DNA from 3 places in the Gilliamella sp. wkB195 genome. Region 3 is predicted to be linked to each of the others. Evidence: riboswitches for the same ligand, from Rfam matches in the RefSeq annotation. Region 3 holds a riboswitch; each other region holds the start of a gene.
The links. A riboswitch is a leader RNA that binds a small molecule or an ion and turns the genes downstream of it on or off. The one in region 3 is predicted to bind thiamine pyrophosphate.

Region 1 (11,626 bases), on a different contig from region 3:
TGCCGCGATCATGATCGGTAATGCACACTCAATGATGATGATCTATATTGGTAGCTTACTGGCGGGTCTTGGTTGTGGCTCTTACTATGGTTCGGCTTGGTCATTATCCGCCGAAAATATTCCAGCTGAAAATCGTAGCTTCGCCTCTGCCATTATCAATACTGGCGCGGCGTTAGGTATGGGTGTTTGCTTATTATCCACCAGCTTCTTAGTTAAAGCGTTGGATATGCCATGGCAATATATGCTCTATATTATTGCGGCCCTAACACTCTGCTTAATTGCTGGATTTGCAATTATCATTAAAGAGCCATCGATTAAAAGCGTTATCGAACAAAAACAGAAAACGGAAACGGCGCCGAAAGAAAAACATAACTTCTTTAGTAGCCCAATGGTTGCTTGTTACATTATGTACTTTGCAACATGCTATGGCTATTACATGGTGGTAAGCTGGTTACCTAACTTTCTTGAAACTGAACGAGGCTTTACTGGCGGAAGCATTGGCTCTGCATCATCCTTAGTCGCATTCGCGGCTATTCCTGGCGCACTTGTCATCAGTAAAATCTCGGATAAATTTCGTGCTAAACGACTATTTTTTATTATCGTATTAGAACTGCTTTCAGCCGGAACACTATTCATGGCAGTCCAATCATCCACCATCACCTTATTATTGATGGGTTTAATCCTCTATGGATTATTTGGCAAATTTGTTGTTGAGCCGATTCTAATATCTCACGTGGCTGACATTGCCCCAAAAAGCAGTTATGGCACAGCATTTGGTGTATTTAACTTCTTTGGCATGAGTTCATCAGTGATAGCACCACCATTAACAGGATTATTAGCGGACATAACAGGAACCAAAATCACGGGGTTCTATGTGGCTATTGCAATATTAGTTATTGCAACAGCATTATTCTTTTTAATTAATTTGCGTAAACACATAACCAACTGATTCACGCAAAAGCATCGACTATTTATCGGTTTTTGATAAATAGTCGAAAAAAGTAGTACTCACGGCAAACCTTGCCTAAATCTAAAGCATATGTTCCAAGGAGATCATTATGGGATATATCAATAACAACATCGGCTACCCAAAAGACCTATTAGCGTCCCGCGCGATAATCAAACGTCATAATTTTGCCTTAATACCGCCTGATGGCTTAGTTAAAAATATCATTCCCGGCTTTGAAAATTGTGACATCACCATCTTAGCCACGCCTAAACTAGGGGCATCCTTTGTCGATTACCTTGTCACCATGCACCAAGGTGGTCAAAACTTACAAGGATTTGGGGATGATGATATTGAAGTATTCGCCTATGTGATAGAGGGTGAGGTCAACGCAAAAGCCAATGACCAATCACACCGTTTACAAACTGGTGGCTACATTTACTGCCCCGCTGGGGTTAAACTCTATTTACAAAATATGACCACTTCATCACGTTTATTCCTGTACAAACGTCGCTACACCCCTATTTCCGGTTATCAAACACGTGTGATTGCCAATCATATTCAACAACTAGAGCTCATGAATTATGAAAATATGGATAACGTATTTATACAAGACCTTCTCCCCAAAGAACTCGGTTTTGATATGAACTTCCATATTCTTACCTTCCTACCGGGTGCAAGTCATGGCTATATCGAAACCCATGTACAAGAACACGGCGCCTACTTACTTAGTGGTGAAGGTATGTACCTACTTGATAACCAGTGGATACCGGTTAAAAAAGACGACTACATCTTTATGGGAGCCTATGCGCTACAAGCGTGTTACTCTGTTGGCCAACAACCACTGAGTTATATCTACTCAAAAGATTGTCATCGGGATGTGGACATCTAAACAAAAATAAAGGACACCGTATGGAACTAATAGTTATTGCATTAGGTGGTAATGCGATTTCAAAACGAAATGAATTACTCTCTATTGACAACCAATACCAAAACATCAACAGCACGACCCAATTTATTGCCAAATTAGCCAATAAATATCGACTTGTTATTGTTCACGGCAATGGACCACAAGTTGGATTACTTGCTCTACAAAATGCCAGCTACCCAAGCGTACCCGCCTACCCGCTTGATGTCCTTGTTGCTCAAACACAAGGCATGTTAGGGTATATGATACAGCGAAGCTTACAGCAATATGTCAACCAAGTTACCTGCGTATTAACACAAGTCGAAGTAGACAGCAACGACCCATCATTCAAAGATCCAACCAAATTTATAGGTCCGGTATATCAACCTGAAGAACAACAAAAACTACAAGTCCAATATGGTTGGCAATTTAAACAAGATGGCAAATACCTAAGACGCGTTGTTGCATCCCCAAAACCGAAAAAAATTATCGAACTTAATACCATCAAAGAGCTAATTAACCAAGATACCATCGTCATCTGCAATGGTGGGGGCGGAATTCCCGTAATAAAAGATAAATCGGGTTATAAAGGTATCGAGGCGGTTATCGACAAAGATCATAGCGCTGCCCAACTGGCAATCGAACTAAAGGCTGACCACTTAATGATATTAACCGATACTGACGCCGTTTATGAAAACTGGGGCACACCTGAGCAAACCGCTCTAGGCAAGGTTGATACCAAACGAATACAACCAATGGCAATCGATGATGGTGCTATGGGACCAAAAATCAAATCCGTTATTGAATTTGTCGAACAAACTGGCAATACCGCCTATATTGGCAACTTAACAGATATCGAATCGCTATTAGCACAAACAAAAGGCACTATCATCACCAAATAGCGACTATAGATAGGAGTGATAAAATGAGACTAGACAGACAAACACTACACAACTTAATTGCCAAAAAACTACATAAAGCTGGATTAACTCAAGAGCACGCCGATATTGCTGCCGATACGCTTGCATTTGCTGATGCACGAGGCATCCACTCGCATGGCGCCGTACGAGTTGAATATTATGCTGAACGCATTGCAAAAGGAGGCATGACTCACTCCCCCAATGTCACCTATAAAGAAACCGGTCCATCATCAGCAATATTAGATTTTGATAACGGATGCGGATTAGTTGCCGCTAAAGTTGGTATGGACAAAGCCATAGAAATGGCGAAGAAAAATGGCGTTGCCGTAGTCGGAATTCGTCGAATGTCACATAGTGGCTCGCTTTGTTACTTTACCGAAATGGCAGCTAAACAAAACTTAGTCGCCATATCCATGTGCCAATCTGACCCAATGGCGGTTCCTTATGGTGGCGCAGAAGAATTTTTTGGAACCAACCCAATCGCATTTGCAGCACCAACGAACGACGAAAGGATTGTCTCATTTGACATGGCAACCACTGTCCAAGCTTGGGGAAAAGTCTTATACGCCAGATCAAAAGGCGCCTCCATTCCCCCAACATGGGCGGTTGATGAACATGGTGAACCAACAACCGATCCCCACAAAGTAAACGCCCTACTACCAATAGCCGATGCCAAGGGTTATGGACTAATGATGATGGTCGATGTACTTTCAGGCATATTACTTGGCTTACCATTTGGTAAAAACGTTTCATCAATGTATGCGGATCTATCCCAAGGGCGCAACCTTGGTCATCTGCATATTGTGATCAACCCACAATACTTTGTTGGACTCGAAATCTTTAAACAAACCATGTCAGCTATGCTTGACCAACTAAAACAAACCAAACCAGCCAAAGGCAATAGTGAAATCTTCTTTCCAGGCGAAAGAAGCAAAAAACGTGAAGCCGATTACTTAAAAAATGGCATAGAGATAGTTGATGATATCTATAATTATTTAATTAGTGATGATATTCATTACAATCGTTATGATCATAAAAATAAATTTGCCGAATAATATCAAGGTTTCAAAAACCCCGCTCCTCAACTTTTTTTGAGATAAAACACCACAAAAATACCCGCCTAGGCGGGTAATTTAAACGTCGCTAAGCCACAAAATCGCTTTTTTATAGCTCAACCACTTTGACTTTTCTAGTCAGCTATCTATTTTAATTCTTTCGTTCTTACCTTATGCAAAGCCCAGAGGCGTGTGAGTAATAGCTATCTGTGGTCATCCTAGCCACTCTGCCATCAGTTATTCTTACAACAAAAAAATAAGGAAAACGACCACCACTACCATACTCATCGCTAGTCCAGAAGTACGATTTGTTGAAGCCAGCGTAATAACGGGTCATATCACCCCACTCAGTGAAAAAACCGGCACCAATATAACGCTGGTAATAATTATCACGTGAGCGAGGTCTAGCTCCAACGGAGTTGTGACAGAGCGTTTCTGAAACGCTATTAGGACAAGATGCATTTGTTAAATCCCTTACCATAGGCATACCGTAACCAAGACTTCTACACCAAGATCTCATAGAATCATAACTCCGATCACCATAACCTCGGTTGACGAACCACCGCTTTATAGTAAAACCATATTTAACAACAGGATTACCTTGACTGTCTTGACCGACCAACTCGAAGGTCTGAGGCAAAGTAGGTATAGAAATACGACCAGGATTGGCTGAATCATGCTGGGATTCGGTAGCGAAAGGACCAGTTAAAGTAACGCGTACACTTGTAGAAGTAGAATTAGACATTGTGACTGTGATCTCCCCCTGAGAAACAGGAGACCAAGACAACGCCTGATTACCCCCGCCAATAAGTAAATCAAAGTACAATCCATTAGCACCAGTAGTAGGAAAGTTTGAAGCATAGCGTGATGGGTCAGTTGATTGAGGAAGAAAACCATTATTTTGGTCCCATATCCTGGAAAGACCAGAATATGGATATGAACCTAAACTCAGACTAGGTCTGGCAAAACAAACCACCGGCGTAGCTTTAGGATTCAAGAAATAAGTCACACTACTTTCATTGAAAGCTCGACTATTAGGAACCCCATAACGTGTGGATAATGTACCACCAGTACTGGATAATGTAACGCGATAAGGTGCCTTACAAATCTCTGGCACAGTACTACGTGATACAGCTTGATTGTTTTTATCAACGATAGATAAACTTAAACGACCAGTAGCACTAACGCCAGAATCTCCATCATCATCACCCCAATAATTATTAGGTGGACCGATAAGAGTACTTAAATCGACTGAATTTGTATCAGTAGGAACGAACATACGAATATCAGCAAAACTCTGACCCGCAGCCGGCAAGGCGATTGGTGCTGAAGAAGATGAAGTATTGGTTGAAGGTGTATATTTAATTCCGTTAGATAGCGTAATCCCAAGCAGACCGTTAGCATCAACCGCACGTGTACGACCACCGTCGAAAGTCAGATACGGTGCACTACCCTGTATCGCATTCCTAGTTGTCTGTGATGTCAATGCGTGACCAGAAAAAGGAAGGAAAAGAGCCACGAAAAAAACAATCTGCCGGGATAATTTGGAAAAGCTGAAGGATCGAAAACAGGATCTGAAAGAGGATCCGGAAAACGATCGGAAAAAAGATCGAGAGGAGGATCGCGGGAGCGATCGCGCGAAAATTCGCGGAATTTCACTTGATTGCGTGGAAAAACAAGTTTCAGTGAAAAATTTAAGCTGAGAGCTGGACTTAGACGAATTTAAAAGATAGGTTGGCCAGGTTGCCTGTTGCCTGTTGCCTGTTGAAAATTATAATGCATTTTGGACTACCCTGTCAAGTAATTTTTTGATTAATTTGCAATTTTACACGTTTCTGTCAAATTTTAGCCCATTAGCTAAAACCGTGTAAAAAGTATAGTGATTGGAAAAACACGATGCAACACTTTTTTTCACTCACTTGCGTTAACTTTCGTAAAGAGGTTCTAAAATGGTTCTAGTTTATAATTATTTAACTGCTGTTTTAATTAGAGATATTGTGATTACAAATCTTTAAAATTAGAGCGATTGATCCTCGAAAATTTTATTTTAGGGCTTTAAATTAGAAATTTAGTGATTTTGATATTTTAATAATTTTTTAAGTGAAATTGAGAACCTCAAAAACCCCGCTCCTCAACTTTTTTGATGGAAAAACACGATAACTAAAGAGTGCCATATTTAGAACGGAATTATTTATTTTAGGCAACATTGCAAAACAAAATTTAGAACCCCAAAAACCCCGCTCCTCAACTTTTTTTGCGATAGAAACCTCAAAAATAAACCCGCGGGTAATTCAAACGTCGCTAAGCCGCTCAATCGCTTATTACGATTTCTTCGACTATTTAATTTTTAAATACATATCCTCTCCCTTTACGAAAGGATTTTATGCAATAACTTATCTGATCATATTTCATCCATTCGTAAGTCTGAATTTTTTCTATATGATAGTTATGATCTCTTACTACATTTCTATTTTAATTAGTTTTTAATAGTTTTATAATCAATCCCCTCAACTTATTAAAATCTTCGATTTTTAATAAAAACAATGTGTTAATTAAGAGTAAATTTTCAACGCAAGGGAGTATTAACATGAATGATGGGTTAAAGCTAGAAAAAATAAAAGCCTTATTTGAAAAACTTGAATTACCTGATTTTAATAGCTCATCAGTAATTTATGGTTCTATCCACCCAAAACTTTGGAGATTTGCACTTTTTCAGGGCGCAGCCGCTTTTGATATTAAACACTACCTTATTTATTTTAAGTCCGATGAAATTATTTTAATTGGCTTAACTCTCGCTGGAGATTTAACGAATGATGTTATTCGAATCCCGGTGACGTCAATTTCAAATTTCAAGTTCAAAAAAGGCTGGATTACCAGCAAACTTGAATTTACTTTGGCTGAAAACAAAAGGTATCCATTTATAGTACCTAATTTTGTGTTCATCGCAAAATGGCAAAAGCCAAATTTAACCCATATTGTTTCCACCTATTTTAATCAATAATTAACTCAATTATCTTTTACCTATATGATGAAACATAATTACCTAATATATTGTATTATTGGGTAATTTAATTTCATTTTTTACGTTTAATGTGTGATGCAGTCCTTGCCCATATCGGGAATCTGTGAATTTAATTATAGTGCTTAGCGCTTTATAAAAAGTCCGTATATGTTCTAACTTGCATATTTCTGTTTTCTAGTTTAATTTATCGTCACTAACCCATTCACTTTTTGAGATGAGACATGACGATATCATTTAAAGAGCAGCAACAACGGATCAATTTTGTTAAACAATTTTTTGCTGAGCAATTAGCTAATAATTTATCACTAATTGAAGTTCAAGCCCCACTTTTGAGTCAAATTGGTGATGGTGTTCAGGATAATTTATCTGGGACTGAGAAGGCGGTTCAGGTTAATATTAAGAGTATTCCTGATGCACAATTTGAAGTGGTTCATTCACTCGCTAAATGGAAACGTAAAATCTTGAGCCAACATAATTTTCCAGTTGGTGAAGGTATTTATACCAATATGAAAGCACTTCGCCCTGATGAAGATAAGCTCTCCCCTATTCACTCTGTTTATGTCGATCAATGGGATTGGGAAAAAGTGATTCGTCCTGAAGATCGGAATCTAGCTTATTTAAAACAGACGGTAGAGAAGATTTATAGTGCTATTAAGGCTACAGAAAAAGTGGTTTCAGAAAAATATCATCTTTCTTGTTTTTTACCAGAGTCGATCACTTTTATGGATAGTGAGCAGTTATTAAAACGTTATCCTAATTTGTCACCAAAAGAGCGCGAAAACGCGATTACTAAGGAGTTAGGCGCAGTATTTTTAATCGGTATTGGCGGTGATTTGTCAAATAAAGAAAAACACGATGTGCGCGCCCCTGATTATGATGATTGGAGTAGCGATAATGAGATGGGGTCTAAAGGATTAAATGGTGATATTTTAGTTTGGAATCCAGTTTTAAATAGTGGTTTTGAAATTTCGTCAATGGGTATTCGCGTCGATCCTGAGACGTTAAAGCGTCAATTAAAATTAACCAATAATGAAGATCGTCTCCAATATGCTTGGCATAAGGCATTAGCTAATGGTGATTTTTTACAGACAATTGGTGGCGGGATTGGACAATCTCGACTAACTATGTTGCTTTTACAACAACATCATATTGGGCAAGTCCAAGCAAGTGTTTGGGATGATGTAACCAAGCAAAACTATCAACAACTTTTATAATTCATGCTCAGCATGTTTTATCTAAAATGGTAAAGCATGCTATTTACTAGTCACTTTTATCCAATGCCATTTGCCAAAAATTTATTTCCAATTGCGTCGCTTGCTTAAATATTTGGCTTAATTGTTTAAATCGGTTTTCACTAATATTAAGTAATTGTCCTTCTATCCAAGCAATTTCTTTTTGTACTGCTTGTTGAAACTCCTTACTAGCATACATCTCAATCCAAGAGCGATATGGGTTGTTTTCGTCCCAACCTTGAATCCAATTGGCAATCATGCCATACCCAATTAAACAGGGCGCCATCGCTATGTGTATATCTAATATATCGCCTTGTAATCCTATATCAAGCACATAACGTGTATAATCGCTATTGGCTTTGGCTTCCTTTAATGTGCTTAGTTCATATTCAGATATGTGCCATTTTTTGCAATATTCAATATGCAGATCGAGTTCAACTTCAACAATGATTTTTAAACTCTCTAATGATTGACGAATTTGAGCAATGTCGTGACTTTTATATACTGCAAGTCCCCAAGCTCGGGAAAAGTTGATTAAAAAAAGATAATCTTGTTTCAGGTAGTATTGAAAACAGGTTAAGTGTAATGTGCCTTTTCCTAATTGTTGAACAAAATCATGTTGAATATAGTGTTTCCACTCGCTTGATTCAATCAGTGAGTTAAATGATGGCATAATGACTCCTTTTTGACAAATTCGCTATAAGGAGTTAAACAGATTTCTATAATAGACGTGTTTTAAACTCCCTTCGTCGGTATTAACCGAATCAGGTTCAACGGGTATAATCTCAGCCTATAGCACCCCGGTTAAACAAATTATAAAATTTATAAAATGGTTACTTAAATTTCCGTTTATTCTGCTTTTTGTTCAGTTTCCTGAGATTCTGTAGAAGTCGGCTCTGGAGTTTGAACTTTTTCTACTGGTGCCGAAGCTGGCGTTTGAACTGGAGCGTTACTAGGGCTGTAGCACTCGACGGGTTGTGGTGTGATTTCAACAGGTGTTTCAGGCTCATCTTTAACTGATTTTGATGATGGTGTACGAATATAAACAATGCTTTGTTTACCTCGATCACATGATCCAACGATTTTACCTTCAATATTTTGTTCATCTTGAGGAACAAGTTTTAATTGGAAGCTATTTTCATTAACACCGTTATTTTTAATTTTTTCGGCGATATTTGCACTAATTTCGTCACAATTGGACGCAGATGCAATAACTGGGAGACCTAATAATAACACTACTGCTAACTTTTTCATGATCTTTCCTTAAGATTATCGAGTAACTGATGCATTATAAAACGATTGTTTAAACTGTCCATATCGTTTTGAATAACGCTGCAAATAAATTTTATCAATAGATTTGAAAAAGCTAGCTTAGTATAGATTTTTTAGTTAATTCTGCTCTTGGTGTTGGTTTTCAAGTAATTTTAATTTATCTAGAACCCATGAGCGAATATCGGATAATTCGGCTTCAGATAATTGATTTACAAAGTCTCTTTTTGCGTGGAGTTGTTTGCGATCTTCTTCAGTCAAAACCACACCTTTTAAATTTAATAATACCTCTTTACGGTACATTGAGTAGATAAAATCTTTTATCAAATCATCGGAAAGATTAATATCAGCCATGGTGATTTCCTTATTTTATAAAACTCATTTGTTAATCATCAAATTTAGTTAATCTTTGTATAAATAACATTCTGATAGATTTTGAAGATGAATCCAGCCTAAAAAATAGGCTGACTTTTACTATAGTCTAATCACTATTAGATAACAATAGTAAATCGATAAATTAGATTAATCGATTAAATTATTCACTTTATTATTTGATAAGTATTTAACAAACCTGTTGATAACTCCATAACAATATAATAATTAATAAGTTATATGCAAGGTTAATTTTTAATCTTCTCTGATTTCTCAATTTTTGAGTAACAATTATCTAGCCTATTTCATAAGAATTGTGATTATAAAAAAATACAGCATATATTATGCTGTATAAAGAAAATATAAGGGAGTTAAAACAAGAATTTATAAAGCAGTAATAAACGCGGTTAAACCAAATAATACCCCTGGAAAATTAGCTATTGCAATTGGCCAATCCTTTTTTTGTCGTAATAAGCCATAACAGACCCATAATGAGCAGTTAATTGCTGCCGCTAAAGGTTGAGTTGGATTAGCTTTAAATCCATGAAGATTGTCGATAATTTGTGGGATATACGATACGTACATTCCTAATGATGCAAGTGTTGCGATAACACCCAAATAGTGAAAAGCTTTTGGAGAAAGATTCAAAATCAGCCTACCTGCTTATATATGAAAGGAGCAAATAATCTAACATATATAGCAAGTGAGTTAAATATTGGTGTACCGTGGTTTCAGATAATATTTTGTAAATAAAATGATAAGATTTTTTATGTGAATCTATTTTAAGTAATCGGATATGGTTTTTAATAATAAATGTTATTGCTACGAATGCCTTATATCAAACGCAAATTGTTATATCATATAATATAGCTAATAAGGCATAAAAACCGCGATTTTTTGATAGTTTTGTGATTATTTAGCTGAGATTCAATCCAATAATGAGATTTGAAGTTTACCGATTAACCCTACCTTGTTTGTCTAGGCAGTTATGATCTATTTATTAACGCCAAATACCTGTTAGAACAATCAATAAAAACTTAGTTCGCTTTATCTCATCAAATCTTTTGCAAAATGACCATAACTTAAACGTATAGCGCCAACTCGATCCCCAAAGTCAGTGCCTTGTGACACTATTATATGCTTTGCTAGTAATTGATTTAAAATAGCCAACTCTTGTGCCTGACTGCTAACGGGCAAATGGGCATATAGATGAAAACCGCCTGTGGGTATCTGGTAATTGATGTCACCTTTAAAATAGTCATCAAGCCAATCTATTAGTTGGTTAGCCTTCTGTTTTAATTGCTGGCGTAACCATTCTTGATGGGATTGGTAGTGATGAGTCAAATATTCTTCAGCTAAAAGTTGCGGTAATATACTTAATCCCGAGTCAATGTGATGCCTTATATTGGCTAGTTTTTCGATAATTTCTTTCGGTGCAATCATCCAACCAATACGTATATTGCGACCAATATATTTGGATAATGATCCTAAATAGATAACTTGATTACTGGTATCATATTTTTTTATCGGGTCGATATGACTCTTTTGATCAAAAGCTAACCCACTATAAGCATCATCCTCAACAATACCAATACACTGCTTTCGACAAAATGCCAATATCTGTTTTTTTCGATGATTACTCATCACACATCCCGTTGGATTTTGAAATATTGGATTTAGAAATAACCATTTAATTTGCCGTTCTAAACTGACTTTTTGTAAACTCTCTAAGGTTATCCCTTCAGCATCACACTCAATACCATATAACCGCAAGCCTGCTGCTTGAAATAGTGGTAATGAATAGAAATATGAAGGTGATTCAATGCCTATTGCATCGCCAGGTTTTAATAATCCTTGAGTAATTAAAAAGAGGGATTGCTGCGTTCCTGAGGTTATTAAAATT
Region 2 (8,189 bases), on a different contig from region 3:
ATGGGACCCTACTAAGGGTTTTCTCACTCAGTCAAATGAGCCATCCTCTTACGGTCAAAACTTTCCTACTACTGGTGCTAATGGATTGTATTTTGATTTACTTATTAGTGGCAGTAGTCAGGCGTTGTCTTGGCCTCCAATATCTCAGGGTGGTATCACAGTTAAAATGACTAATTCTACAGCTACAAGCGTTCGTGTTACTTTAACTGGTCCTTCCGCTACTAGATTCCAGATTAATTCAGACAATCCTAGTCGTATTTCCAAACCTTCTTTGCCTCAGACCTTCGAGTTGGTCGGTCGTGATGGTCAAGGTAATCCAGTTGTTAAATATGGTTTTACTTTGAAGCAGTGGTTCGTCCACCGTGTTTCTTGGAATGGCAATTATTCTCCTGCCTTATCTTGGTGTAATGGTATCGGTTATCGAATGCCTCGCGTAAAGGATTTAACCAATGCAGTTCGTAAAGATTTAGTTGTACCTAGTGCCACTCCTTCCTCATTTGGTAATAGTTTTATGCGTCATATAGGTTCGGGTTTTTTCACTGAGTGGGGTTATAATACCGTTGGCACCGCCTTCGAACTTTTTTTCTGGACTAGTGACTCCATTGGTCGTGACCAGGTTATCGTGGGTACGCAGCGTGGTAATGTGGTGAGGCAGAGCCTCTTAGGCAGCGACGGACTTTGTGCCTATCCTTAGTTTTTATTTCTTCGTCCTTAATCCTTAGGGCGGGGGGCATAAAAAATAGTGTTGAGTCATTAAAAGTAAGCTAAGAGTCAACGTCGTTTAGCCATAAAAAGCGAGTTTGTGGCTTAGCGACGTTTGAATTACCCGCCTCGGCGGGTTTATTTTTGCATTTTTTTATCTCAAAAAAAGTTGAGGAGCGGTTTTTTTGGGGTTCTAAATCCTACTTTTTAATATTGTTTTATATGAATAATCCAGCTTTAAGCTGTGGCGTTTAGTTGTGTTTTTATATCAAAAAGTTGAGGATTTTTTGGGATGAATTTGGTTTTATAAAACTCCCCTCAATTTTAAATGCTGAAATTTTTAAGATGTTTTTAAGTGGCGATATACCACCGATATTGAACAATATCGGTGGCTGGTTTTGTTACATTTTTTCAACCGTTTTAATTCCAAGCATATCTAAACCGGTTTTAAGGGTTTTTGCTGTTAAAGATGCCAGTTTTAGACGGCTATGTTTCAAGTCTTCATTTTCGGCTGCCAAAATTGGGCAGTGCTCATAGAAGCTAGAAAATAGGGTGGCGATATCATACAAATAGGCGCACAGCACATGCGGTGTGCCTTCTGCAGCAACGGTTGAAACGGTTTCATCAAATTGAATTAATCGAATTGCTAATGTTCGCTCTTTGTCCGTGCCTAAATTGATATTACCAGTTAAGCTATCTTCGTTGATATTTGATTTTCTAAACACCGACAGTACGCGTGTATAGGCATATTGTAGATAAGGTGCAGTATTGCCTTCAAATGACAACATGTTATCCCAATCAAAAACATAATCGGTGGTACGATTTTTGGATAGGTCGGCATATTTCACTGCGCCAATCGCTACTGCATCAATCACTTTGGCAAGTTCTGTTGGAGAAAGATCGGGATTTTTACTTTTAATTAGTGCTTCTGCACGCTCTGTTGCTTCGTCAAGCAGGTCGTTTAATTTTACGGTATCACCTGAGCGAGTTTTAAACGGCTTGCCGTCTTTACCTAACATCATTCCAAACATGTGGTGTTCAAGTTTTAAGGATTCTGGTACATATTTCGCTTTATGTACGATATCCCAAACTTGTTCTAGATGTTGGTGTTGACGTGAATCGGTATAATATAAAATACGTTCAGCATGAAGTGTTTCGTAACGATATTTTACACAGGCAATGTCGGTTGTTGCATAAAGATAGCCACCATCACGTTTTTGGATAATAACACCCATTGGTTCGCCTTCTTTATTTTTATATTCATCTAGAAATACGACGATGGCACCGTCACTTTCAACCGCTAATTTTTTCTGTTTTAGATCGGCAACAATGCCTGGTAGCATACTGTTATAGATGCTTTCGCCCATTGTATCTTCAACCGATAAGGTGACATTAAGGCGTTTATATGTGGCAATGTTTTGTGTCATGGTGATATCCACCAGTTTTCGCCACATTTCACGGCAATATTGGTCACCACCTTGAAGTTTTACGACATAATTACGGGCTTTTTCGGCAAAGGCTTCGTCTTCGTCGTAATGTTTTTTAGCTGCGCGATAGAACGATTCTAAATCTGAAAGTTCCATGTCGTTGGCATGTTCGTTTTCCATTTTTTCAAGATAGGCGATTAACATCCCAAATTGGGTTCCCCAATCACCAACATGGTTGGCACGGATAACATTATGACCAAGAAAGCTTAATACTCGGACACTAGCATCACCAATAATGGTTGAGCGTAAATGGCCGACGTGCATCTCTTTTGCTACGTTTGGTGCAGAGTAATCAACCACAATAGTTTGTGGTTTGGCTGGTAAAGTAATATTCAGTTTATCACTATTTAGCGCGACTTCGTTTTGTTCAGCAATCCAACTATCTTTTAAAAAGATATTAATAAAACCAGGACCGGCGATCTCGATTTTATCGGCAATATCATCAATATCAAGATGTTGTAAAACTTTTTCAGCTAATGCTCGTGGTGGCATTCCCAATTTTTTAGCGGTAGACATGATACCATTTGCTTGGTAGTCACCAAATTGGGCTTTAGCTGATTGCTTGATTAAAGCGTCGCAGTTTTTATCAGCACCCGCCATAATCATTGCTTGAGAAACACGTTGTGTTAATAGTTGTTGAATATTCACACTGAACCTAATCGTTTAAAATAAAATGCCCAATATAATACTGATAAATTGATAAATTGTCACTGTGGGATTAGTTAAGGACAAGTAAATAGCTGATTCTTTTATAAACGAAAATTTTTTTATTTAGATGTAATCTATCAACTCAATTATAAAATAGATAAAAAAATAAAGAGAAAACAGGTGCCGAAATTTATTTAACTACCTGATTATCAATATCCTTTTGCTCTTTTCAACTTCGGTGTTTGCTCAAGGTCATCTGCAAGAAATAAGATTCACAATTGACAAAATACTATGATAATCATGGTGAAAATATCCTTTTGAATGAATATGCAAAACTCACTCACTCCTTAAATAAGCAAGAAATCGATTTTCTGATTACAAATGGGGCTAAGCGGAAATTTTATAAAGCTATCAGTTTGATCAAGCGCAGTTACTCTCTTCCAAAATCATAGATAAGTTTGCAGGCAACCGTTGAAGGTAACTATTTACAATTATACCTTCACCCTCTAAACTAATGTCGTTCTCAACGGGGTGCCCTAGTGGGCTGAGAGTGTCAGATTGATTGACATAACTCGTCGAACCTGAACTGGATAATGCCAGCGGAGGGATTTGAGTTATTATATCTGCTCAAACCTTTTGTCTTTTACCTATTTCTTTGGAGGCAAAATGTTTTGTAAAAACTTTTTACTACCTGTTATTTTTCTATTTTCACTTTTTAGCCCATTAGCCAATGCAGAACTGCCCACTTTGACGGTTTATAGCTATAATTCATTTATGTCACAATGGGGACCCGGTGAGGCAATCAAAAAAGGGTTTGAAGCCCAATGCAATTGCCAACTTGAGGTTGTGACATTAGGTGATGGTGTGTCGGTTTTAAATCGTATTCGCCTTGAAGGCGATAAAACGAATGCGGATGTTATTTTAGGGTTAGATAACAACCTATTAGAGCAAGCCAAACAAGCGAATATTCTTATTCCTCATCAAATCGCTAAACCCGACAATCTCAACACCAATTGGTGGGATGATAGTTTTATGCCTTATGATTTTGGTTATTTTGCTTTTATCTACAATAATAACAAAGTCAAAAATCCACCTCATTCTTTACATGAACTGGTTGAAAATAAAGCCGGTTTGAAAATCATCTACCAAGATCCAAGAACCAGTACACCAGGACTCGGTTTACTATTTTGGGTAAAAAAAGTTTATGGTGATAAAGCAGCAGAAGCGTGGCAACAAATCGCTAAAAACACGGTGACAGTCACCAAAGGTTGGAGCGAAGCTTATGGTATGTTTTTAAAAGGCGAAGCGGATTTTGTACTTAGTTACAGTACATCGCCAGTGGCACATATCATTAATGAAAACGAGCATCACTACGAAGCAGCTATTTTTGATGAAGGACACTATCGTCAAGTTGAAGTCGCCGGAATTATTAAATACAGTCAAGAAATTGACCTAGCGCGCCAATTTTTACGTTATTTGCTGACACCTGAAGTCCAACACCAATTTGCTGAGAAAAATGTGATGTATCCGATTATCAAAACGGATCTACCTAATGCCTTTGCGCAAATTAATTCGGTCAATAAATCGTTAGAATTTGAGCCAGCAGAGATTGAAAAACATCAAAAAGCTTGGATTCGAGAATGGCAATCGGCAATTAGTCAATAGATCCCGTATCGTCAATGTTAAAATTTAAATCGTTATTACCCGGAATAAGTGCTGCGAGCTTAATACTCATCATTTTAAGCTCGGCACTTATTGCTATTTGGCGATTTGCCTTGGAGTCAGGAAATTTGACGATTTATCTTGATAGTTATGTACTTCATATTGTTTGGATCACTTTTTATCAAGCTTTGTTATCGACAATACTTTCGCTGGCATCAGCAATATTAATGGCTAAGGCGCTCTCCTTTATTGATTTTAAAGGTAAAAAGTTACTGATAAAAATAATGCCAATTACCTTTATTTTACCCGCTTTAGTGGTTGTGACAGGGTTGTTGTCGGTATATGGGCAACAAGGTTTACTGGCTTACATTTGCCAAGTACTGCATATCCCATTTTCATTTCCTATTTATGGCTTGCAAGGTATTTTGTTGGCTCATGTTTTTTTGAATTTTCCTTATGCTTGTGTGCTCTTTTACAAAACATTAAACAGTGTTGCTATAGAACAAAGACAGTTAGCGGCACAACTTAATTTTTCAACATTTACCTATTTTAAATTACTTGAATGGCCGTTACTTCGTAGACAAATATTGCCTATGGCAGCACTTATTTTTATGCTCTGTTTTTCGAGTTTTGCCATAGTGCTTGCATTGGGTGGTGGTCCAAAATACACCACGTTGGAAGTGGCTATTTATCAAGCGGTGCGAGACTTTGATCTATTACAAGCCGCATTGCTATCTTGCGTGCAGTTGGTTTGCTGTATTGTTTTTATCAGCTTGATGCAGAAAATAAATAGAAATGATAGAAAGCTGAGTGTTAAATTTAGTCACTCCAACTATCAATTACCGATAACCAATTGGCTAAAAATGATTAGCATGATCATTATCGTAATAGGGGGATTATTTATCCTGTCTCCGATGATTACCATACTTTTTCAAGGTTTCTATTTTTTCCAAATCTCATTACTCACATCGATGTTGCAACAAGCCTTACTCTATTCAATCCTTATTGCTATAGGTTCCGCTATGATAGCGATGTTACTTGGGTTACTTTTGCTATGGACCAATTGCCGACTATTGATTAACCAACAACGTCAATTAAGTAATCGGCTTATGCTGGTTGCCTCACTGATATTAGCCATACCAAACATGGTATTAGCATCGGGATTGTTTTTATTGTTATTTGGTTATAGTCATCACACTGTTTTTATCTGCTTATTAATTATGGTTTGTAATGGGTTAATGGCGCTACCTTTCATCCTTAAAAATTTAGCTACGCCGATGTATGATATTACTGCACGCTATTGGCAATTAACCCAAACCCTTAATATCAATGGATTAACGCATTTTTATTTGGTCGATTTTAAGGGGTTAAAAAGCCTTATGTTGATGAGTTTTGCCCTTGCTGCCATATTGTCATTGGGCGATTTTGGGGTAATAGCTCTGTTTGGCGGGCAGTCGGTGACCACGTTACCTTATTATTTATATCAACAGATATCGCATTATCATTATCAAGAAAGTATCGTGACAGCGGCGATATTATTACTTTTATCTTTTAGTTTATTGGTTGTGATGGATTATGATCGAACTTCAAAAAATTGAATATCAATATGACAACTTCAACATGCACTTTACGCTAAATATTGCTGCTAAAGAGCGGGTTGTTATTGTCGGACCAAGTGGCGCGGGCAAAAGTACATTACTTAGCTTGATTGCGGGGTTCATCTTTCCTAAATCAGGACAAATCATTTTAAATAACCAAAATGTCACAACAACGTTACCCGGTAAACGCCCTGTATCGATGCTATTTCAACAAAATAACTTATTTAGCCATCTAACGGTTGAACAAAATATTGCTTTAGGCATTAAGCCGACATTAAAACTGAGTCGAGCTGAACAAACGACTATTAATGATATACTGGTTCGTGTAGGGCTGGAAGGCTTTAACCATCGCTATCCCGAACAGCTATCGGGTGGCCAACGGCAACGCGTGGCTTTGGCTCGCTGTCTTATACAACATCGTCCTATATTATTATTAGATGAGCCATTTTCTGCTCTTGACCAAGCTCTTCGCTTTGAAATGTTGGCATTGGTGAATCAGGTTTGTAGTGAATTTAATCTGACCTTAATGATGGTATCGCATTATCTGGATGAGTCACTTAGCCATTTTTCCCGCTGTGTGGTTATTGAAAATGGAAACGTCATATTTAATGCAGAACCAAAACAGCTAGCTGAAAATCAAGAGATAGCTAAATTGTTAGGGATAAGTTATTATTCATAATTAGAATTCTCCGTAAAAAAAAGTTGAGGAGCCGGGTTTTTGAGGTTTTAAATTTCACTTAAAACTTTTAAATGATCATAACCACTATTTTAAATACTAAAATAATTTTTTTAGGATGAATAACAGTGATTCTAAAGATTTGTAATGATGATAATCTTTAATTAAAACAGCGTTTAATCAATTATCATCTAGATCCTTTTTAGATCCTATTTACAAAAGTTAACGTAAATGAGTGAAAAAAAGTGTTGCATCGTGTTTTTCCAATCACTATACTTTTTACACGGTTTTAGCTACTAGGCTAAAATTTAGCAGAAAAATATAAAATTGTAAATTAATCAAAAAATTACTTGACAGGATTGTCGCATATGTTCTATAATTTTCAACAGGCAACAGGCAACAGGCAACTTGGCCAACCTATGTTTTAAATTCGTCTAAGTCCAGCACCCAGTTTAAATTTTTCACTGAAGCTTATTTTTCTACTCAATCAAGTGAAATTCTGCGAATTTTCGCGCGGTCGCTTCCGCGATCCTCTTCTCGATCCTTTTTCCGATCGTTTTCCGGATCCTCTTTCAGATCCTGTTTTCGATCCTTTTCCGAATTATCCCGTCAGATTGTTTTTTTCGTGGCTATTTTCCTTTCTTTTTCCAGCCATGCATTGACATCACAGACAACTAGGAATGCGATACAGGGTAGTGTACCTTATCTGACTTTCGACGGTGGTCGTACTCGTGCAGTTGATGCTAACGGTCTGCTTGGGATTACACTATCTAACGGAACTAATTACACGCCTTCTACCAATTTATCATCTACAACCCCAATCGTCTTGCCGGTTGAGGGGCAGAGTTTTGCTGATATTCGTATGTTCGTTCCTACTGATACTAATTCAGTCGATTTAAGTACTCTTATCGGTCCTCCTAATAATTATTGGGGGGATGATGATGGTGATTCAGACGTTACTGCTACAGGTTCTTTAAGTTTATCTATCGTCGATAAAAACGGTCAAACGGTATCACGTAATTCCGTGTTAACAATTTGTAACGCACCTTATAGGATTAAGTTATCCAGTACTAACGGTACATTATCAACTCGTTATGGCGTTCCTAATCGTAGTGATTTCAGTGCCCGTAGTGAGACTTATTACGTCAATCCAAAGGCTTCGCCTGTGGTTTGTTTCGTCAGACCTAATTTAATGTATGGTAAGCTTGGTGATGATCCTTATGACCCATCTTGGGATTTTGCTGGCCCAGCTTCGATGTGGGACCCTGATAGGGGGTTTCTCACTCAAAAAACAGACCCTCTCTATTACGGTCAAAACTTTCCTACTACAGGTCTTAATGGATTGTACTTTGATTTAGATATTAGTGGTAGTAGTCAGCCATTGTCTTGGTCTCCTGTTTCTCTGGGTGGTATCAC
Region 3 (11,626 bases):
AAAGCGAAACAGTTGTTTAATCATCATTATGATAAGGTTATGGATGAGCAAACAACGCTATTCCCGCATGTTAAAGAAACCTTAAAAACGCTTTATGAAAATCATTATCCCTTAGCTTTAGTTACCAATAAACCTGCACAATTTTTACCTGCTTTATTGACGTCATTAGGTATTAAAGAATACTTTTCATTGGTACTTGGTGGTGGTGATGTGATTAAGTTGAAACCACACCCTGCCCCACTTTATCAAGTCATGGCAACCTTTGGATTGTTTAGTGATCAGTTGCTGTTTGTTGGTGATTCAAAGAATGATATTACTGCTGCTAAAAATGCTAATTGCCCGACTGTAGCATTAAGTTATGGTTATAATTATGGGGTGTCGATTGCATCTAGCAAGCCTGATTTTTTATTTGATGATTTTAAAGATATTTTAACCTTATTACCTCAGCCAAAGGCTGATGCAAAAAAATAATGAGTATAAATTAGGAATAAATTATGAGTAAACCAATTGTATTTAGTGGCGCTCAGCCATCAGGAGAACTAACATTAGGCAACTATTTAGGGGCTTTGAAGAATTGGGTGTCTTTGCAAAATGAATATGATTGCGTTTATTGTATTGTCAATCAACATGCGATCACGGTCCGTCAAGATCCTAATAAGTTGCGAAAAGCAACACTTGATACGTTAGCGCTTTATTTGGCCTGTGGTATCGATCCACAAAAAAGTACTATTTTTGTTCAATCACAAGTACCAGCTCACGCTGAATTAGGTTGGGCGTTGAACTGTTATACTTATTTTGGTGAACTGAGCCGTATGACGCAGTTTAAAGATAAGTCATCTCGTCACTCTGAAAATATTAACGCCGGGCTATTTGATTATCCAGTATTAATGGCTGCTGATATTTTGTTATATCAAGCTAATTTAGTTCCTGTAGGTGATGACCAGAAACAACATCTCGAGTTATCACGTGATATCGCTATGCGTTTTAATGCACTTTATGGCGATATTTTTACTGTTCCTGAGCCGTTTATTTCTAAAGTAGGTGCTCGTGTGATGTCTTTACAAGATCCAACCAAAAAGATGTCTAAATCAGATGAGAATCGTAACAATGTTATTGGTTTACTTGAGAATCCGAAAGATGTCGAGAAGAAGATTAAACGGGCAATGACCGATTCAGACGAACCACCTGTTGTACGTTATGATTCAAAAAACAAAGCCGGTGTTTCAAATCTGTTAGATATTTTGACAGGTATTACAGGTAAGCCGATTGCTGAACTTGAAAAAGAGTTTGAAGGCAAAATGTATGGTCATCTAAAAACCGAGGTGGCGAATCAAGTTATCGAGATGTTAACCGGTTTACAAGCAAAATATCATCAATATCGAGATGATGAAAATTATCTTCTTTCAATTATGCAAGAAGGAGCACAAAAAGCTCGCGCTAAAGCAGAGCCTACGTTGAAGAAGGTTTATGATGCAATCGGTTTTGTATAATCTAAAATAAGATTGCGATTATTACTAAACAATATCAAACGGCTTTAATTGATATGAGCTCTATTGTTCTAATAATGAGTTAGGTTGAGGCCTTTTGATTATAATAGGTTTATTATGAAAATTATCATTCTTGGTGCAGGCCAAACTGGTAGTGCACTTGCTGAATATTTAGTAACTGAAAAGCAGAACGATGTGACTGTCGTTGATGAAGATCATGATAAATTGCAATCTTTGCAAGAGCGTTTTGATTTACAAGTCATTTGCGGTAAATCATCTTACCCACAAGTATTAGAGAGTGCTGGCGCGGAATCAGCCGATATGTTAGTTGCCGTTACCAATTCTGATGAAGTAAATATGATGGCTTGTCAGATTGGGCATGTGATGTTTAATATTCCACAAAAAGTTGCTAGAATCCGTGCTCCTGAATATAACGATGAAAGATACCCATTCTTCAATAAAGATTGTATCAACATCGATCATATTATTGCTCCTGAAAACTTAATTACAAATCATATTAGCCAATTAGTTCAATATCCTGGTGCTCTACAGTTTGCTTCGTTTTATGATAATCGTGTCTGTTTGGTTGCTGTAACCGCTTATTACGGTGGTGCGTTAGTGGGGAGCGAACTATCCGAACTTAAAGAGCATTTACCACATGTCGAAGCGCGTGTTGTTGCTATTTATCGTCAAAATCGTTTTATTCGCCCAATAGGTTCGACTTTAATTGAAGCTGGAGACATGGTTTATTTTATTACCCCTCCTCTTAACATTAAAGCTGTAACCAGTGAACTACAACGGCTAGAAAAACCTTATAAACGTATTATTATTAGCGGTGGTGGTGGCGTTGCCATTGCTTTAGCTAAACGTTTAGAGAATGATTATCAAGTTAAGTTGATTGAACGTAATGCAGAAAAAGCTGAATTAATAGCTGAGCAGTTAGTTAATACCACCGTGTTACATGGTGAATCATCAGACCAAGAATTATTATCACAAGAGCAAGTCGAGTTAACCGATCTGTTTGTGGCGGTCACTAGCGATGATGAAGCCAATATTATGTCATCTATGCTGGCAAAAAGAATGGGGGCAAAAAAAGTCATCGTTCTTATCCAGCGACAAGCCTACTTAGAATTGATTAACGATAGTGTTATTGATATCGCGATTTCACCACAACATGCCACTATTTCAGAACTACTAAGCCATGTTAGGCAAACGGGTGTAGTTAAAGTTGTCTCATTACGCCAAGGTGAATCGGAAATTGTCGAAGTAGTTGCTCGTGGTGAAGCGGAAAATTCAAAATTAGTCGGTAAAAATATTAACAGTTTAAAATTACCTTCAGGTGCTACGATTGGTGCCGTGGTTCGTGGTGAAGATGTAATTATAGTAAATACGGATTTAATGATTGAAGATGGCGATCATTTAATAATTTTCTTACCGGATAGACGAGCCATTAGTGATATAGAAAGATTATTACAATAACTTGTTTAATTTTTAAACTCAGTTCATAATAGATTCAATTTTATCCAAATTTGTTATTTAGACTCGGGGTGTTTTTTGTTAGAGCAAAAAACTGAGAATTTACCCGTTGAACCTGATCTGGATCATGCCAGCGTAGGGAAGTCTCTGTCTTAATTACCGCTTTTGACACATTCTTCCCTTAATATTATTTATTAGATAAGGAAAGAATATGTCGGTCATTAAATTATTTTCAAATCAGGATGCCATTCCTTTTATTGGGCAAGTTCATCAGAAGCGACCTTTAATCCATTGTATTACCAATGATGTGGTACAAAATTACACTGCTAACGTTCTTTTGGCGATTGGGGCTTCACCAGCGATGGTGGTAGCTGAGCAAGAAGTTGAGGACTTTGTTGCCATTGCAAATGGTTTGTTAATTAATATTGGCACGATCAATAGTCACAGCGCTAAAAGCATGTTACTAGCCGCCGCAAAAGCTAATCAAACTCCTTGGGTATTAGATCCTGTCGCAGTTGGAGCAGCATTGAAATATCGTACTGAAATTGCTAAGCAATTATTAACATTTAAACCGACAGTTATTCGAGGAAATGCTTCAGAAATTCTAGCATTAAGTGGTCAACAATCATCATCAAAAGGGCCTGATGGGCTGGATTCTACTGATTCTGCATTAGATGCGGCAATGCTATTAGCCAAGAAATATCAAACCATTGTTGCAATAACAGGTGAGACCGATTATGTCACAGATGGTGAGCAGGTTTATAGCATTGTTGGGGGTGATATCGCGCTAACACAAGTAACTGGTACTGGTTGTTCATTATCTGCGATTGTGGCAGCATTGATTGCAAGTTCTGAAGATCATTTAAAGGCTACTGCTTCAGCCTGCTTTATGATGAAAAAAGCGGGTGAACTCGCTAATAAACAGCAAGGGCTAGGTACTTTTGCTATGTCAATTATTGACCAACTTTCTCTTTTCACCACAAATAAGGATTTTTGATGAAGAAGCAACTTGATTTAACACTCTATTTAGTACTTGACCCAGTACTTTGTGATGGCATAAATGGTATGGTTAATACCACTAAGTTTGCAGTTGAAAATGGTGTTACTGCCGTTCAATTACGTTCAGAACAAGAATATTCAGGTAGAAATTGGTATAAAGCCGCCCAAGCTTTAAAAGAAGTATTAATCGACACTCAAGTTCCACTATTGATTAATGATCATATTGATATAGCTTTAGCTGTCGATGCCGATGGTGTTCATGTTGGACAAAGCGATCTACCTGTCGAAGTTGCACGACGATTAATTGGAGAAGATAAATGGATAGGGCTTTCAGTCTCTAATTATTCGCAACTTGAGCGCGTTCCTTGGCAACTAGTCGATTATCTAGGTATTGGCCCTATCTATCCAACCCCCACCAAAAAAGATGCAGCAGAAGCAATAGGCATCGCCCAATTGACTGAACTTGTTAAAGCAAAACAATGCCCTGCCGTTGCGATCGGTGGTATCGGTGTAAACAATTTAACTGAAGTGATTCAAACTGGCATTGAAGGTATTGCCGTTGTATCCGCAATTTGCGGGCAAGGAGATATTGCTAAGGCCACATCTGATTTGATTAGAAAAATAAGACAAGCAAGATAGGAAATTAAACCATGACAACAGTTTCATTAACTATAGCGGGTAGCGATCCTAGTGGCGGTGCAGGTATTCAGGCCGATTTAAAGGCCTTTTCAGCGCTTGGCGCTTATGGGATGTCAGTCATTACTGCTTTAACCGCACAAAGTACACAAGGTGTTAATAGCATATACCAAGTGCCACCCGAATTTGTTAAGGCTCAATTTAACACACTTTATCAAGATATCCATATTGATAGCGTTAAAATCGGTATGCTGATGAATAAAGAGATTGTAACCACGGTTAATCATCTATTAAGCAATAATCCTATTGCCAATATTGTTCTTGATACGGTAATGATAGCCAAAGGGGGGCATCCTTTATTGAGAAATGATGCCATTACCGCTATTCGAGAATTGCTATTACCATTAGCCACCATCATCACCCCTAACCTTCCAGAAGCAGCAGCATTACTTGATTGTCATGAGGCACAAAACGAAGATGAAATGCAACAACAGGGTTATGAGCTACTCAAATTAGGCTGTCAGGCAGTATTAATGAAAGGGGGACATTTGCCAAGTCAAGAAAGTCCGGATTATTTAATCACGCCAACAAAGATCATCAGAATGGCATCACCACGTATCCAAACTAAAAACACTCATGGTACAGGTTGCACATTATCGGCAGCTATTTCAGCATTACTACCAAAATATGAGTTAGAAGAAGCCGTTAAACAAGCAAAAAAATACCTACAAGGTGCCATTGAAAATGCAGATAATTTGAAAATTGGTAAAGGAATTGGACCTACTCACCATTTTTATCAATGGTGGGACACCGCAGGAAAAGGCTAGAAAGCTAAATGTAGTATTTTCGGCAAACGCTATTTTCAACAGCTATATACTTCATCGACAATCCGTGCCAATGAAGTATATGAAAACTTTTTTAGTGCATTATCTAATCAAATAGAGGCTATTGGATATTTGTATTATCTAGTATTTAAGCGATTGTCTTAATCGTTTAAAATGAGAAATTGTAAATAGTATTGCCTTAATACGAAATACCCACAAACTCAAACCCCGCTTGATTAACGGCTTGAATTGCAGCTTCTTGTGAGATAGTACCACCTTCTATATCAACCTCATGCTTCGCTAAATCAACGGTCACTTTAGCTTTAGGATCAATATCATTAATTGCTTTAGTAATGGTTTTAACACAATGTTGACAACTCATATTATCGACGATTAATTTCATCATTATCCCCTTTTGTTATCTATAATTCATCTAGTGCAACGTTGGAACATCTATAATTAAAATAAATTTGTCTGTCATATAAAGTATAGTGATTATATTACGCCAATAAGCCTACAAAAAAAACACCTCAGAATAGTGAAAATTTATAAGATTTATATCTGTTATTAATAAAACGTAATGATTGAGCGTTTCTGCTCCTTTATACTCAAATAAACCATGGTGCCAAGAAAAATAAGCAAGGTTATCCTTCAAGAATAAAAATTGAATAACAGAAATAATCGACTTATACAAAATTAGATTGTATATTTATTCATCTATGTGGTTTTGATAATAAAGATAGTTTTTGTTTTTAAATATAATTTTAACTTAGATGTATAGTTCCATTTTTATTTTTTCTCATAAACGATATTCAGGTTAATTAGGAGCCTAAAATGCAGCATATTATGGAAACGATTAGAAAAACAGAACAAGAATTTGTTGATATTCGACATCAGATTCATAAACATCCTGAGTTAGGTTTTGAAGAGAAAAAAACCAGTGATTTAGTTGCAAATAAGCTATCTGAATGGGGCTATGAGGTTCATCGTGGTCTAGCAAAAACTGGCGTCGTTGGTGTTTTGAAAAATGGCGCTAGTAATAAGAAAATAGGTATTAGAGCTGACATGGATGCATTACCTATTGTTGAAGCTTCGGGTAAACCTTGGAGCAGTGTTAGCCATGGTAAATTCCACGGTTGTGGTCATGATGGGCATACCACTATTTTGCTATGTGCAGCTAAATATCTTGCCGAAACACGCAACTTTGATGGGACTTTACATGTCATTTTTCAACCAGCTGAAGAGTTGTTATATGGTGGGAAAGTGATGGTCGATGAGGGTTTATTTAAACAATTTCCTTGTGATGTGATTTTCGGTATTCACAATATGCCCGGATTTAAGGAAGGCCATTTTTATTTTAAAAACGGTGCTCTTATGGCTTCATCCGATACGATTCATATCACCATCAATGGGAAAGGTGCTCATGGAGCCATGCCTGAGCGAGGAATTGATGCGACGCTTGTTGCTTGTTATATTGGCATTGCTTTACAAAGTATTGTTTCCCGCAATGTTTCACCCTTTGAGAAAGCTGTTATCACGATTGGTTGTATTCAATCTGGCGAAGCCCCCAATGTGGTCAATAGCGATGCATTGATGAAGCTAACCGTCAGAGCATTAGATAATAATACCCGGACTTTATTGCTCAAGCGTATTACCGAAATTGCCACTTCGCAGGCGGAAAGTTTTGGCGCCTCAGTTAAAATCGAACATATCAATGGTAGCCCTGTTTTACATAATGGTGCTAATGCAACAAAATTTGCATTAGAAGTTGCTCGGAAATTAGTCGGTAAAGATCGTGTTCATGATAATTGCCATCCTTTTATGGGCAGTGAAGATTTTGCTTTTATGTTAGAGAGCAATCCAAATGGTTGTTATATGATTATCGGCAATGGAGACGAACCAGGATTTTGTAGTGTTCATAATCCTGGTTATGATTTTAATGATAAATGTATTGTTCCTGCTGCGTCATATTGGGTTGCATTAACTGAAACATATTTAAGTAAATAAGGATAAATCGCTTCTATGTCTGGTTTAAATATGTCAACTTCAAAGAGTTCTAGTACCGCGCAATTTAAAAGTTATAACCGGTTAACATTAGGCATTGTATTAGGGGTTATTACTTTTTGGCTGTTTGCTCAATCAATAGTCAATGTTGGACCGGCTGTTCAGCATACTGTTGGTATCACTCCAGCCTCTTTTAATTTAGCAGTAAGTTTGACTGCACTTTTCTCTGGCTGCTTTATTGTGGTTGCTGGTGGTTTAGCTGATCGCTTTGGACGAGTTCGTTTTACTTACTTTGGTTTTATTTTAAGTATTATTGGTTGTCTTTGTTTGATTTTCGCCCAAGGAGAAATATTATTTACCTTTGGACGCATTATTCAAGGCTTATCTGCAGCTTGTATTATGCCATCGACTTTAGCATTAGTGAAAACCTATTATCAAGGTAAAGATCGTCAGCGTGCATTGAGTTTTTGGTCGATTGGATCTTGGGGCGGCTCGGGCACTTGTGTGCTTGCTGGCGGTGCAATAGCGACTTATTTAGGTTGGCAATGGATCTTTATAATCTCTATTATCTGTGCTGTATTAGGTATGCTTTTGTTGAAAGGAACTCCTGAAACCAAAATTGAAGATCCTTCGAGTCTGCCAAAATTTGATTATGTAGGGCTATTTGTTTTTGTTATTACGTTAGTTTCATTAAATCTTGTGATAACCAAAGGTTCTACTTTTGGATGGACTAGTGTAGCAACATTATCGTTGGCTACCGTTTGTTTTGTTTTTATGATTTTATTTTTTGTTATTGAAAAAAGTAAAGCGAGTGGCGCTTTCATTGATTTTGCATTATTTAAAAATATCCCTTACCGTGGTGCTACCTTATCCAACTTTATGCTAAATGCTGTTGCAGGCACGTTAATTGTGGCCAGCACTTATACCCAACAGGGGCGAGGGTTTACCTCTTTCCAAAATGGATTATTAACTATTGGTTATTTAGTTTCGGTTTTATGTATGATTCGTGTTGGTGAAAAAATCTTACAAAAGGTAGGTGCGAAAAAACCAATGTTAATGGGACCGTTAATTACTGGTTCCGGAATTGCATTGATGACGCTGACATTTTTACCAGATATGCTTTATATTATTTCAGTATTAGGTGGCTACATTTTATTTGGTCTTGGTTTAGGTTTTTATGCGACACCTTCGATTGACACAGCAATTTCTAGCGCCCCTGAAGATAAAGTTGGTATTGCATCAGGAATATATAAAATGGCAAGTTCATTAGGCGGTGCTTTTGGTGTCGCCATTTCAGCATCAATTTATGCTGCAGTTATTGCCAGTGGTCAAAGTATAGCAACTGGCGCAGCAATTGGATTATGGATTAATGTCGGATTTTGTCTGTTATGTTTTATTTCAATTTTATTTTTAGTTCCAAATAATGCCGGCAAAAATAAATAGCTTAAGTTAATTTTTAATTCTTAAAACACTTCATAGGGATATGACTTTTTATTTATATCCCTATATTTCTAACCAACATTATGTTCAGCTTATTTACCAATGCAAAATGAGCTGAATATGCGCCCTAGTAGATCATTGGAGGTAAATTCGCCAGTGATTTCACTCAATGACTCTTGCGCAAGTCTAAGTTGTTCTTCTAATAGTTCACCAGCATGAAATGTTGTGAGCTGATATTTACCATTATTTAAATGCTCTGCTGCTTTTTAAGTACTTATAAATGTCAGTAATAAGCCAAAAAGTCTCATTCTGAGCTACAAGAAAACACATTACCTATTTGATATGATCACATAATAGGGTAATAGCTTATCCTTTTCGTACTAATAATTGAATGAGGGAATAGCCATAACGATCACAAATCTACTTAACCGTCATTGCACAAAACATTAAATGACATGTTATTCAAAAATTCTTCAAACAAAATACCTCTCGAACTTATGGCTAATTATGTCAAATAATGATTATTGAATTGTATGTGATATTAAGACTATTTAACGATTCATCTTTAATATTTGATAAGATCCTGTCGCATATATCACTCCACTTATAACTAAAAGAGCTCCAGCTAACTGTAATAAATTGGGTATTGTGCCCATAATAAAAGCAAGTAATAAAGTAAAAACAGGTACGAAATTGAAAAACAATGAAGTATTAGCTGCACCGAGTTCTTTTATCCCAACATTCCAAAATAAATATGCTAATACTGAACCAACAAGTCCCATATAAATAAGAATAATTTGATTGTATGTTGAAATTTCTTCAATCTCTTTTATTAAGTCACTTTGATAAAAAGAAAATACAACTATTCCTATAGTACCAAATAACATCGTAAAAGCTGTTGTTTGTAATGGTGTCGAATCGGATATAAATCTACGACATCCAACAGTGTAGGTTGCCCAAGCCAGATTTCCCAATAAAATAATCAAATCACCACGAGTAAAATGTAATTTAAGTATATTATTTATATCACCATGGCTTATCACTAAAATTACACCAATCAAGCTGATCAACATCCCTACAGTTTGTGGCAATGAAACACGGTGTTTTTCTATAATTGATGATATTAATATGGTTGTCACTGGCGATGTAGCCATAATAAGTGCACCATTTAAAGCGGATGTAGTTTGTAATCCGATAAAAAAGGCTAAATTGAAGCCTGTAATGCCACATAATCCAAGTAAAATTAATGGTTTCCAATTTAATTTAAATGCATTGATGTTGCCTTTATCTTTAATGATCATAAAAACAAAAATAGCTAATGTTGCAATAATAAAACGTTCAGAAGCTGCTGTAAGTGGCGATACGGAAGAGACAACTATTGAACCTGCATTAAAATTAGTTCCCCAAAAAAAGGTTGATAGTGTAACAAGTAAAATTGTAATTTTTTTTTTCATTTTAATCTCTATTTTATTCATAAAAAGGCATCTGATGATATCAAGTTAGTCCTCGTTGCTTAAGGTAGGTCAATAACTGATAGATTTTGATTTTATGAATAATCCATTTATAATACAATAAACAAAAAAAGAAGGTTAAATTTCAAAAATGAAATTATCATTAGATGATTTGGTCATTTTCATTAATGTAATTAAAGAAGGTAGTATTGTTAAGGCATCGCATAAACTTTGTATACCTTCACCAACTATAAGCAGACGTCTAACTCAATTAGAAGAAGCTATTGGCGGTCTTTTGATGCATAGAAGCAGTAGGAAGATCACCCTAACGACATTAGGACAAATGTATATTGCTAAATTTACTACCTTAGTTGAGGAGTTTGTTGAAAAAGCTGAAGATTTGTATGATTTTAACCAAAAGTTATCCGGAACAATAAGAATAACTGCACCATTAAGCCTAACACATCAATGGTTTGGAAACTGTGTGTTTTCATTTATGAAAACATACCCTGATATAAAAATAGATTTAATGGCTACGAATCAGATAGTTAATTTAGCTGATATGAATATAGATATTGCTATACGCGTGGGAGATTTGACCGATAGTGATTGGATAGCAAAACGAATACTATTGTCGAAAAATATATTGTGTTCATCCAAAAATTATTTAGAACAAATACCTATATGTACACATCCCATTGATTTACTCGACAAAAATTTAATTAATATAAGCCATAACCTAAGCTGGTCACTTACTAATACCACAAATAAAGAATATTATGAGGTACAAGCAAATCCTTATTTAATTATGGATGATACTGAACTAATAATTGACGCAACCAAAGCAGGAATGGGGATATGTTTTGTTCCATCTCAGTTTGTTCAAAAAAGTTTAGTTAATGGAGAGTTAGTGCAAGTGTTACCTAATTGGATCGGTAGCATTCGACCGATCTCTTTAATATTCAAGGATAGAAATTATATGCCAAACAGAGTGAAAGTTTTTAAACAATACATTGAAAATTATGTAAATTTAATACCTTAGAATCCATACCTAAACGATTATCTCTCGTATTTACTGAGTATATTTTTTATCTTTTTTTGAATAACACTGAATTATTCCAGACATTACAGTAGTTCAACTCTTCTATGTCTTTATGTTCAAAAACCAAAACAACTGAATTCTGGTTTTTGACAAGTATTAGCTCGTTAACTGTAAAACTTGAATTATTTACCAATACAAAATGAACTGAATATTCTTCCTAATAAGTCATCAGATGTAAATTGACCAGTGATTTCACTCAGAGATTCT

Region 1: linked by a shared signal. The riboswitch ahead of tenA (thiaminase II) and the one ahead of thiM (hydroxyethylthiazole kinase) in region 3 are both predicted to bind thiamine pyrophosphate.
Region 2: linked by a shared signal. The riboswitch ahead of thiB (thiamine ABC transporter substrate binding subunit) and the one ahead of thiM (hydroxyethylthiazole kinase) in region 3 are both predicted to bind thiamine pyrophosphate.

The regions. Positions count from the first base shown of each region.
Region 1 covers NZ_LZGP01000018.1:1,729-13,354, forward strand. The annotation lists gene A9G08_RS04890 (MFS transporter) at 1-949, shown strand, start outside; gene allE ((S)-ureidoglycine aminohydrolase) at 1,059-1,838, shown strand; gene A9G08_RS04900 (carbamate kinase) at 1,859-2,755, shown strand; gene allD (ureidoglycolate dehydrogenase) at 2,779-3,828, shown strand; gene A9G08_RS04910 (hypothetical protein) at 3,995-5,347, opposite strand; gene A9G08_RS04915 (hypothetical protein) at 6,416-6,829, shown strand; gene asnA (aspartate--ammonia ligase) at 7,072-8,064, shown strand; gene tenA (thiaminase II) at 8,111-8,755, opposite strand; TPP riboswitch at 8,807-8,895, opposite strand; gene A9G08_RS04930 (DUF1161 domain-containing protein) at 8,932-9,336, opposite strand; gene A9G08_RS04935 (hypothetical protein) at 9,472-9,705, opposite strand; gene A9G08_RS04940 (SemiSWEET family transporter) at 10,108-10,371, opposite strand; gene A9G08_RS04945 (aminotransferase-like domain-containing protein) at 10,771-11,626, opposite strand, start outside.
Region 2 covers NZ_LZGP01000024.1:823-9,011, forward strand. The annotation lists gene A9G08_RS06155 (hypothetical protein) at 1-694, shown strand, start outside; gene argS (arginine--tRNA ligase) at 1,104-2,837, opposite strand; TPP riboswitch at 3,355-3,463, shown strand; gene thiB (thiamine ABC transporter substrate binding subunit) at 3,504-4,502, shown strand; gene thiP (thiamine/thiamine pyrophosphate ABC transporter permease) at 4,517-6,097, shown strand; gene thiQ (thiamine ABC transporter ATP-binding protein ThiQ) at 6,075-6,776, shown strand; partial or broken gene A9G08_RS06180 (hypothetical protein) at 7,399-8,189, shown strand, end outside.
Region 3 covers NZ_LZGP01000037.1:38,597-50,222, forward strand. The annotation lists gene A9G08_RS10060 (phosphoglycolate phosphatase) at 1-471, shown strand, start outside; gene trpS (tryptophan--tRNA ligase) at 495-1,490, shown strand; gene trkA (Trk system potassium transporter TrkA) at 1,605-2,966, shown strand; TPP riboswitch at 3,021-3,122, shown strand; gene thiM (hydroxyethylthiazole kinase) at 3,175-3,960, shown strand; gene thiE (thiamine phosphate synthase) at 3,960-4,601, shown strand; gene thiD (bifunctional hydroxymethylpyrimidine kinase/phosphomethylpyrimidine kinase) at 4,613-5,425, shown strand; gene A9G08_RS10090 (heavy-metal-associated domain-containing protein) at 5,622-5,828, opposite strand; gene A9G08_RS10095 (M20 aminoacylase family protein) at 6,257-7,429, shown strand; gene A9G08_RS10100 (MFS transporter) at 7,445-8,869, shown strand; partial or broken gene A9G08_RS11565 (tRNA uridine-5-carboxymethylaminomethyl(34) synthesis GTPase MnmE) at 8,959-9,132, opposite strand; gene A9G08_RS10105 (DMT family transporter) at 9,418-10,320, opposite strand; gene A9G08_RS10110 (LysR family transcriptional regulator) at 10,469-11,359, shown strand; gene mnmE (tRNA uridine-5-carboxymethylaminomethyl(34) synthesis GTPase MnmE) at 11,542-11,626, opposite strand, start outside.